One region of the Streptomyces sp. NPDC002853 genome, then DNA from elsewhere that is predicted to be linked to it. Evidence: riboswitches for the same ligand, from Rfam matches in the RefSeq annotation. Region 1 holds a riboswitch; the other holds the start of a gene.
The links. Region 1 has a riboswitch for S-adenosylmethionine ahead of thrC (threonine synthase). Riboswitches for the same ligand answer to the same signal wherever they lie in the genome.
Positions count from the first base shown of each region.

Region 2: it holds a riboswitch for S-adenosylmethionine, as region 1 does, so the genes downstream of both, ACWD02_RS00280 (aminotransferase class V-fold PLP-dependent enzyme) here and thrC (threonine synthase) in region 1, are expected to answer to the same signal.

Region 1 covers NZ_JBSFUS010000009.1:352,780-357,017, reverse strand. The annotation lists gene ACWD02_RS26185 (alpha,alpha-trehalose-phosphate synthase (UDP-forming)) at 1-377, opposite strand, end outside; gene ACWD02_RS26180 (hypothetical protein) at 427-705, opposite strand; gene ACWD02_RS26175 (glucosyl-3-phosphoglycerate synthase) at 795-1,739, opposite strand; SAM riboswitch class I at 1,909-2,043, shown strand; gene thrC (threonine synthase) at 2,061-3,377, shown strand; gene ACWD02_RS26165 (MoaD/ThiS family protein) at 3,480-3,755, shown strand; gene ACWD02_RS26160 (cold-shock protein) at 4,190-4,238, shown strand, end outside.
Region 2 covers NZ_JBSFUS010000001.1:52,888-57,125, reverse strand. The annotation lists gene qcrB (cytochrome bc1 complex cytochrome b subunit) at 1-98, shown strand, start outside; gene trpD (anthranilate phosphoribosyltransferase) at 251-1,315, shown strand; SAM riboswitch class IV at 1,390-1,506, shown strand; gene ACWD02_RS00280 (aminotransferase class V-fold PLP-dependent enzyme) at 1,673-3,085, shown strand; gene ACWD02_RS00275 (glycerate kinase family protein) at 3,037-4,238, opposite strand, start outside.

The sequences.
Region 1 (4,238 bases):
GCCGCCCACTGCGCCCGGAACTCCGGGCCGAAGGCCGGCTCCAGCGGGGTCTGGTAGAGCATGTGGTGGACGAACCACAGGACCGAGTTCGCGATGCCGTTGTACGCGTCCGCGTGCACCCGCGGGTCGATGTCGAGCATCCGCACGCCGGGCTCGCCGACTCCGCGCCGTACGGCCTCGCGGTCGCCGTCGCCGAGCGCCGCGCAGACCCACAGGGCCGCGTCGTCGCCGCCGGAGTCGCCGATCGCGCTGAGCCCGGAGACGAGTCCGCCTCCGCCCCGCTTGGCCGTCAGTTCCCCGTTCTCCTCCAGGGTGTACGTGACGGGGCCGCGGTTGGACGCGACGAGGACCTGGGCGGAGGCGTGCTCGGAGACCATGAGGCGAACCTAGCCCCTGGGGCGGGGGCTCAAACACGTCCGAAGGGCCCTAGTCGCGCCTGCTCCTCGCGGCCGCCACCGCCAGCGCTCCCAGGGCGCACAGGGAGATCGCCAGTCCCGCGTACAGCATCGTGTCCGAGTCGCTGCCCGACTTGGCCAGTTCTCCCCGGGGGACGGGCGCGCCCTGTTGTTCCGGGGGCTCGGGCCGCGCCTGCGCCCACCGGGAGATGTCCTCGGCGTGGCCGATCGTCGGTGCGGCGGCGGACGCCGTGGCCGCGGACGCCGCGGACGCGCCGAGTGCTCCTGCCGCGAGGGTGGCCGTCGCCAAGGCCACGGCACCGACGCGTAGCGCGCTTCCCACTGCTTGTCTGACCCACATAAGTGGGGAATGTAGACAAAATGCCCGGCTTGGGGCGGTTACGCCACGCGGCGAGCCGTGTACTCCGCGATGCCGCTCATCGGTGGCCGCTCCTCCGTGTCCACCGAATGGGTCCGCGGCTCGAACCCCTGCTCGCCCCGTTCGAACTGGGTGAGCTCGGGCCGTACGAGATGGCCGCGCGCGAGCCGCAGCTGCGCCGTCCGGTAGATCGCCGCCGCCATCCGGCCGAGCGCCTGCCCGTCCTGGTGCCGGTGCTTGCGCACCCCGACATCGACCTGCGCGAGCGCGTCGAGGCCCACGGTGTGCAGCGCGTCGACGAGCAGCCCCAGCTCCACCCCGTAACCGACGGGGAACGGCAGCCGCTCCAGGAGGGACCTGCGCGCCGCGTACTCGCCGCCCAACGGCTGGACGAATCCGGCCAGTTGGGGCCAGTGCATGTTCAGCAGCGGGCGCGCCATCAGCTCCGTGACCCGGCCGCCCTGACCTGCGGTCTCACCCAGGGGACGGTCGTACATCGCCTTCACGAGGTGTACGTCGGGCTCGGTCAGGAGCGGGCCCACTATGCCGGTGACGAAGTCCGCCGAGAACTCCCGCAGGTCCGCGTCGACGAACGCGACGATGTCACCGCCGGTCACCAGGAGCGAGCGCCACATGACCTCGCCCTTGCCGGGCACGGCCGGGATGCGCGGCAGGATCACGTCCCGGTGCACGACCCGCGCGCCCGCCTTCCGGGCGACCTCGGCCGTACGGTCCCGCGAGCCGGAGTCGATCACCACGAGCTCGTCGACGAGAGCGGCCTTCTCGACCAGCTCACGGCGGATCTCGGCGACGATCTCGCCGACCGTCCCCTCCTCGTCGAGCGCGGGCAGCACGACGCTCACCGAGGTCCCCGACGCCCGCTTGGCGGCGACGAGCGCGCTGAGCGGACGGTCGGCAACGGACCAGGAACGCCTGGTCAGCCAGCGCTCGGCCTCTTCCAGCACGGGTGGCTCCTCCTGTGTGTGGCCTACATGTGATCCATCTCGCGGTTCGGACGACTATCTCAAGGGTCCAGGCCGTCGGTTACAGTCTTGAACAACGCCGATGACCATCGCATGCCGGGGTCATCGCGCGACAAATGCCCTGGGGCCCCTGAAGCCCCCGGCGCCATACCGCTCATCCAGAGGGGCAGAGGGATACGGCCCGTTGAAGCCCCGGCAACCATCCCGCCGACCGCGCACGCGAGGTCTCGGTGGGGAAGGTGCCAATTCCGTCTCGCGGCGAAATTCGTCGCGGGGAAGATGAGGAGAAAGGGCCTCGCCTCCATGGCTGCGCAGACTGTCGCAACGAACGACACCACCCCTTCCACCCAGGCTTCCACGGGTTCCGTGGACCTCGGCCCCGCATCGGGCCTCTCTTGCCGCGAGTGCGGCGAGCTCTACGCCCTCGGCCCGATCTTCGCCTGTCAGGCCTGTTTCGGCCCGCTCGAAGTGGCGTACGACCTGCCGACCGGTGACCCCGAGGCGCTCAGGAAGCAGATCGAGGCCGGCCCCGACAACATCTGGCGCTACGCCCCGCTCCTTCCCGTCCCGGCGAACGTCGCCGAGAAGCCGAACATCAACCCCGGCTGGACCAAGCTCGTCAAGGCCGACAACCTCGCCCGTGAGCTCGGCGTCGAGCAGGGCAAGCTGTTCGTCAAGGACGACTCCGGCAACCCGACGCACTCCTTCAAGGACCGCGTCGTCGCGCAGGCCATCGAGGCCGCGCGCGCCTTCGGCTTCACCACGCTCTCCTGTTCCTCCACCGGCAACCTCGCGGGCGCCGTCGGTGCCGCCGCGGCCCGCGCCGGCTTCCGCTCCTGCGTGTTCATCCCGCACGACCTGGAGCAGGGCAAGGTCGTCATGGCCGCGGTGTACGGCGGCGAGCTCGTCGGCATCGAGGGCAACTACGACGACGTGAACCGCTTCTGCTCCGAGCTCATCGGCGACCCGCTGGGCGAGGGCTGGGGCTTCGTGAACGTGAACCTGCGGCCGTACTACGGCGAGGGTTCCAAGACCCTCGCGTACGAGATCTGCGAGCAGCTGGGGTGGGTCCTTCCCGACCAGCTGGTCATCCCGATCGCCTCGGGCTCGCAGCTCACGAAGATCGACAAGGGTCTGAAGGAGCTCATCCAGCTGGGTCTGGTCGAGGACAAGCCCTACAAGATCTTCGGGGCGCAGGCCGAGGGCTGCTCGCCGGTGTCCACCGCCTTCAAGGCCGGGCACGACGTCGTGCGCCCCCAGAAGCCGAACACCATCGCCAAGTCGCTCGCCATCGGCAACCCCGCCGACGGGCCGTACGTCCTGGACATCGCGCGTCGCACGGGCGGTGCGGTGGAGGACGTGAACGACGAGCAGGTCGTGGACGCGATCAAGCTTCTCGCTCGCACGGAAGGGATCTTCGCGGAGACCGCGGGCGGCGTGACCGTGGGCGTCACGAAGAAGCTGCTCGATGCGGGGCTCATCGATCCCTCGCTGACCACGGTCGTGTTGAACACGGGCGATGGGCTCAAGACCCTCGACGCCGTTGCCGAGACGTCTCAGGCGACGGCGACGATCAAGCCCAGCCTTGACGCGTTTCGCTCCGCTGGTCTTGCCGGTTAGCCGCCGTAGGGCCTGAGCCTTCTTTCCGCCTGCGGACCGTTGTGGCTGGTCGCGCAGTTCCCCGCGCCCCTGAAGGGGCCCCACGCACCCCGAGGTGAATCCATGAGCGTAAACGTCCGCATCCCCACCATTCTTCGCACCTACACCGGCGGTCAGTCCGAGGTCGCCGCCGAGGGGGCGAACCTCTCCGAGGTCATCGCCGACCTGGAGAAGAACCACGCCGGTATCGCCGCCCGCGTCCTGGACGACCAGGGCAAGCTGCGGCGCTTCGTGAACGTCTACGTGAACGACGACGACGTCCGCTTCGAGCAGGGCCTGGAGACCGCGACGCCGGACGGCGCGGGGATCTCCATCATCCCCGCCGTCGCGGGTGGCTGAGCCTGGTTGATTCTTTAAGGAAATACCCTGCGTAATCCTTGTTGCCCCCTCCGCGAGAGAAGCGGAGGGGGCAATTCCATGTGGTTGAGCGCGGTACAGTTGGGAAACGAGCTTCCCCGTTTGTGCCGAGCGCATATACGAAGTCGCCCCGAGGGCGACAAGAAGTAGCCAAAGTGCACTGCCCATTTGCCCTTCCCGTGGCATTTGTCTGGCCCGACTTGCCCTGAACTCCGGTGAATTCTCCGCATATTACCGATCAGGCGTGCCCAGAATTCTCGTCCGATTGACCTGTTGCAGAGGGCAGTTGGACAGATACATTCAGCCGCGGTCGACGCGTTCCGGCGCACGCCTCCACAACCCATTGGGGGGGTGAGGTCTGACCCGGGTCCGCGAAGTGCGGGTCCGTGCAAGGGCCAGTAATAGGGGAGTTAGGCATGGCTCAGGGCACCGTCAAGTGGTTCAACGCGGAGAAGGGGTACGGCT
Region 2 (4,238 bases), on a different contig from region 1:
CCAAGCTCAGCAAGGGCTACTACGGGGAGGACAACCAGATCCCCAAGCCCACCACCGAGGAGTACAAGGAGATCACGAGCGGCCACGGCCACCACTGATCCCTGAAGCTCTGACGTATCGAAGTTCCGACCCAGGTCGCCACGGCGAGAGCCCCGTCCCATGCATCCAGTGCATGGACGGGGCTCTTTGCCGTCCCCGGAGCTGGATAAGGTGTTCCTGTCCTACGTCTGAACGAACCCAGGAGCGGCAGATGAGCGCTGTGACCCCCGCAGGAGGCGACACCGCGGCGGCCCGTTCCTGGCCCGGTGTACTGAACGGCCTGCTCGACGGCCGCGACCAGAGCGCCGAGGACACGGCCTGGGCCATGGACCGCATCATGCGCGGCGAGGCGACCGACGCGCAGATCGCGGGTTTCGTCGTCGCCCTGCGGGCCAAGGGCGAGACCGTGGACGAGATCTCCGGCCTCGTCCGCACGATGTACGAGCACGCGAACGTGATCGAGGTGCCGGGGCGGACCGTCGACATCGTCGGCACCGGCGGTGACGGAGCCAAGACCGTCAACATCTCCACGATGTCCGCGATCGTGGCCGCGGGCGCGGGCGCGAAGGTCGTCAAGCACGGCAACCGCGCCGCATCCAGCGCCTCGGGAGCCTCCGACGTCCTGGAGAAGCTCGGGGTGAACCTGGAGCTGCCGCTGCATCGCGTCGTCGAGGTGGCCGAGGAAGCCGGGATCACCTTCTGCTTCGCCGTGAAGTTCCACCCGGCGCTGCGGCACGCGGGCGGGGCGCGCAGCCAGTTGGGCATCCGGACCGTCTTCAACGCCCTCGGTCCGCTCACCAACCCGGCCAAGGTGCGGGCCCAGGCGGTCGGCGTGGCCGACCCGAGGATGGCGCCGATCGTGGCCGGGGTCTTCGCCGAGCGCGGGCACTCCTCCCTGGTCTTCCGCGGCGACGACGGTCTCGACGAGCTGACGACCACCTCGACCTCCCGGGTCTGGGTGGTGCGGGACGGAGCCGTGCGCGAGGAGGCCTTCGACCCGCGGGACGTCGGCATCGACCTCGTCCCCGTCGAGGCGCTGCGGGGCGCCGACGCCTCGTACAACGCCGAGGTGGCGCTGCGCCTCCTGGACGGCGAGAAGGGCCCTGTGCGGGACGCCGTCCTGCTCAACACGGCGGCGGCCCTGGTGGCCCTCTCGCCGGGCGAGGGGACCCTGGTGGAGCAGATCGGCGCCGGCATCGCGAAGGCGGCGGAGTCGATCGACTCCGGGTCGGCGAAGAAGGCCCTCGAGCTGTGGGTGGCGGCCAGCAACAGGTGAGTGTGGCGCCCACCGCAGTCCGGCATCCGGACTGCGGTGGGCACCGAGAAGATCGTGTGGCAAGATGCTGCGCAGGTCATGAGTGACAGCGATTAGGCCCCGGCTCGCTGTCCGGCAACCCTCCGTCCGTGGCGGGGTGCCCCGGGTGAAGACCAGGCCGTGGACAGCAAGGTCCATGGCAAGCGCGGACCCCTGCGAACAACCCTGGGGTCCTGGTCCTCAAGGGAGCAGTCTCGTGAGCAAGCGAATGCGATAGGGCTTTCCGGCCCCTTTTCCGCACCCCCTTTTTCTTCTTCACTGCGGCGCCGTACGCGCGCTCTCGCAGTGAACTCGCCTGCCTTCCCACGGGAGTTCGCCATGTCCGCACGCTCTGTCGCCACCACCGAAGCCGTCTCCGCCGAGTCCGTCTCCGCCGAGTCCGCCGACCCCTGCTGTGCCGCGCCGCTGCCGGTGCTCGGCCGTGACGTCACCGTGCCGCTCGTCACCGGCGGCGAGGTGACCTACGCCGCGCTCGACTACGCGGCCAGCGCCCCGGCCCTGCAGCGGGTGTGGGACGACGTGGCCGCCTACGCGCCGTACTACGGCAGCGTGCACCGCGGTGCCGGGTACCTCTCGCAGCTCTCCACCGACCTCTTCGAGAACAGCCGGGTCACCGTCGCCGAGTTCCTCGGCTGCCGCGAGGACGACCAGGTCGTCTTCACCCGCTCGACCACCGACTCGCTCAACCTGCTCGCCGCCGCGCTGCCCGCCGACTGCCAGGTCTTCGTCTTCGAGACCGAGCACCACGCCTCGCTGCTTCCGTGGCGCGACGCCCGCGTGACGTACCTGAACGCCCCGCGCACCGCCGACCAGGCCGTCGCCACCCTGGAGCGCGCCCTCGCCGACCGCGACCCCTACGGCCCCGCCCTGGTCTGCGTGACCGGCGCGTCGAATGTCACCGGTGAGCTGTGGCCGGTCAAGGAGCTGGCCGCCGCCGCTCACGCGCACGGTGCCCGCATCGTCCTGGACGCCGCGCAGCTCGCGCCCCACCACCCGGTCTCCATCGCTGAGCTGGACGTCGACTGGGTCGCCTTCTCCGGCCACAAGCTGTACGCGCCCTTCGGATCGGGCGTCCTCGCGGGCCGCTCCGACTGGCTGCGGGCGGCCGAGCCGTACCTCGCGGGCGGCGGCGCGTCGCGGAAGGTCGCGCGGCGTACGGACGGCGGAGTGGACGTCGAGTGGCACGACACCGCGGCGCGGCACGAGGCCGGTTCGCCGAACGTCATCGGCGTGTACTCCATCGCCGCCGCCTGCAAGGCGCTGACCGAGGCCGGCTTCGACGAGCTCGTCGCCCGTGAGCGTCACCTCATCGCCAAGGTCCGCGAGGGCCTCGCCGAGGTGCCCGCCGTGAAGGTGCTCTCGCTCTTCGGCGACGACGCGCCGCGCGTCGGTGTCATCTCCTTCGTCGTGGAGGGCTGGAACAGCTCGCACTTCGCCGCCGCGCTCTCCGCCGAGTACGGCATCGGCGTACGCGACGGCCTCTTCTGCGCCCACCCGCTGGTGCGCACCCTCCTCGGCAGCGACCCGCAGACCCAGGGCGAGTGCGGTGCCCCCGAGGCCGCGCCCGGCGAGAAGTCCCTGAACGCGATCCGCGTCAGCTTCGGCGCGGGCACCCCGGACGAGCACGTGGAGCGTTTCGTGCGCGCCGTCAAGGAGCTCGTGGCGGACGGCGCACGCTGGAACTACCGCACCGAGGACGGGCGTTGCGTGCCGGACACCAACGCCGCCTGAGCCTTGGACCGTCCCCTCAGGCGTGACCCCAGGACGATCATCCGCAGGGCTCGTTCGGTCGCGTCGGTGAGGAACTCGCCACCACGGCCGAGCGCCTCGGTGAGCGAGACCGGCGCGGGCAGGATCGCGCTGTAGGCGTCCACACCCTCCGCCCGTACGTGGTGGGCGCCCTGGCCGATGGTGCCCGCGAGGACCAGGACGGGGCGGCCGAACAGCTTGGCCCGGCGCGCCACCTCGGCCGGCACCTTGCCGCGGGGCGTCTGGTGGTCGAGGGCGCCCTCGGCGGTGACGACGAGGTCGGCGCGGGCCAGGCGGGCGTTCAGGTCCAGGTGGTCGAGGAGGACGTCGAAGCGGGGGAGCAGCTGGGCGCCGAGTGCCGCGAGTCCTGCTCCCAGGCCGCCGGACGCGCCTGTTCCGGGGCCGAGGGCGAGGTCTCCCGTGGCGTGCAGGTCGCGGGTCAGGACGTGCGCCCAGTGTTCGAGGCCCGCCGCCAGCTGTTCGACCTGCGTGGGCGTCGCGCCCTTCTGGGGGCCGAAGACGCGGGCGACACCGCGCTCGCCGGTCAGGACGTTGAAGGGGTTGCAGGCTACGCGGATCTCGGTGTCCCGCAGGCGGGGGTCGAGGCCCGAGGGGTCGATGCGGCTCAGCCGGGTCAACTCCCGCCCGCCACGCGGCAGTTCCCACCCGTCCCCGTCCAGGAGCCGGGCGCCGAGTGCCTGCAGCGCCCCCGCGCCCCCGTCCGACGTGCCGGAGTCGCCGCAGCCCACCAGGATGCGGCGGGCGCCCGCGTCGAGTGCGGCACCGATCAGTTCGCCGACGCCGTACGTCGTCGTGGCGCCCGGGTCGCGCAGATCACGGGGGACGAGCGAGAGCCCCGCCACGGCCGCCATCTCCACGACCGCCGTGCCGTCCGGGAGCAGCGCGAAGTGCGTGCCGATCCGCTGGCCGACGGGGCCGGTGGCGGGCAGCGCGACCAGACGGCCGCCGCCCGAGCCGGCCAGGGCGCGCGCGGTGCCCTCGCCGCCGTCCACCAAGGGGATCAGATCGGTTTCGGCGTGCGGGACGACGCGGCGTACTCCTTCGGCGATGGCCTCGGCCGCGGACTGCGCGGACAGGGACTCCTTGAAACCGCTGGGGGCGATGGCGAAGTGGG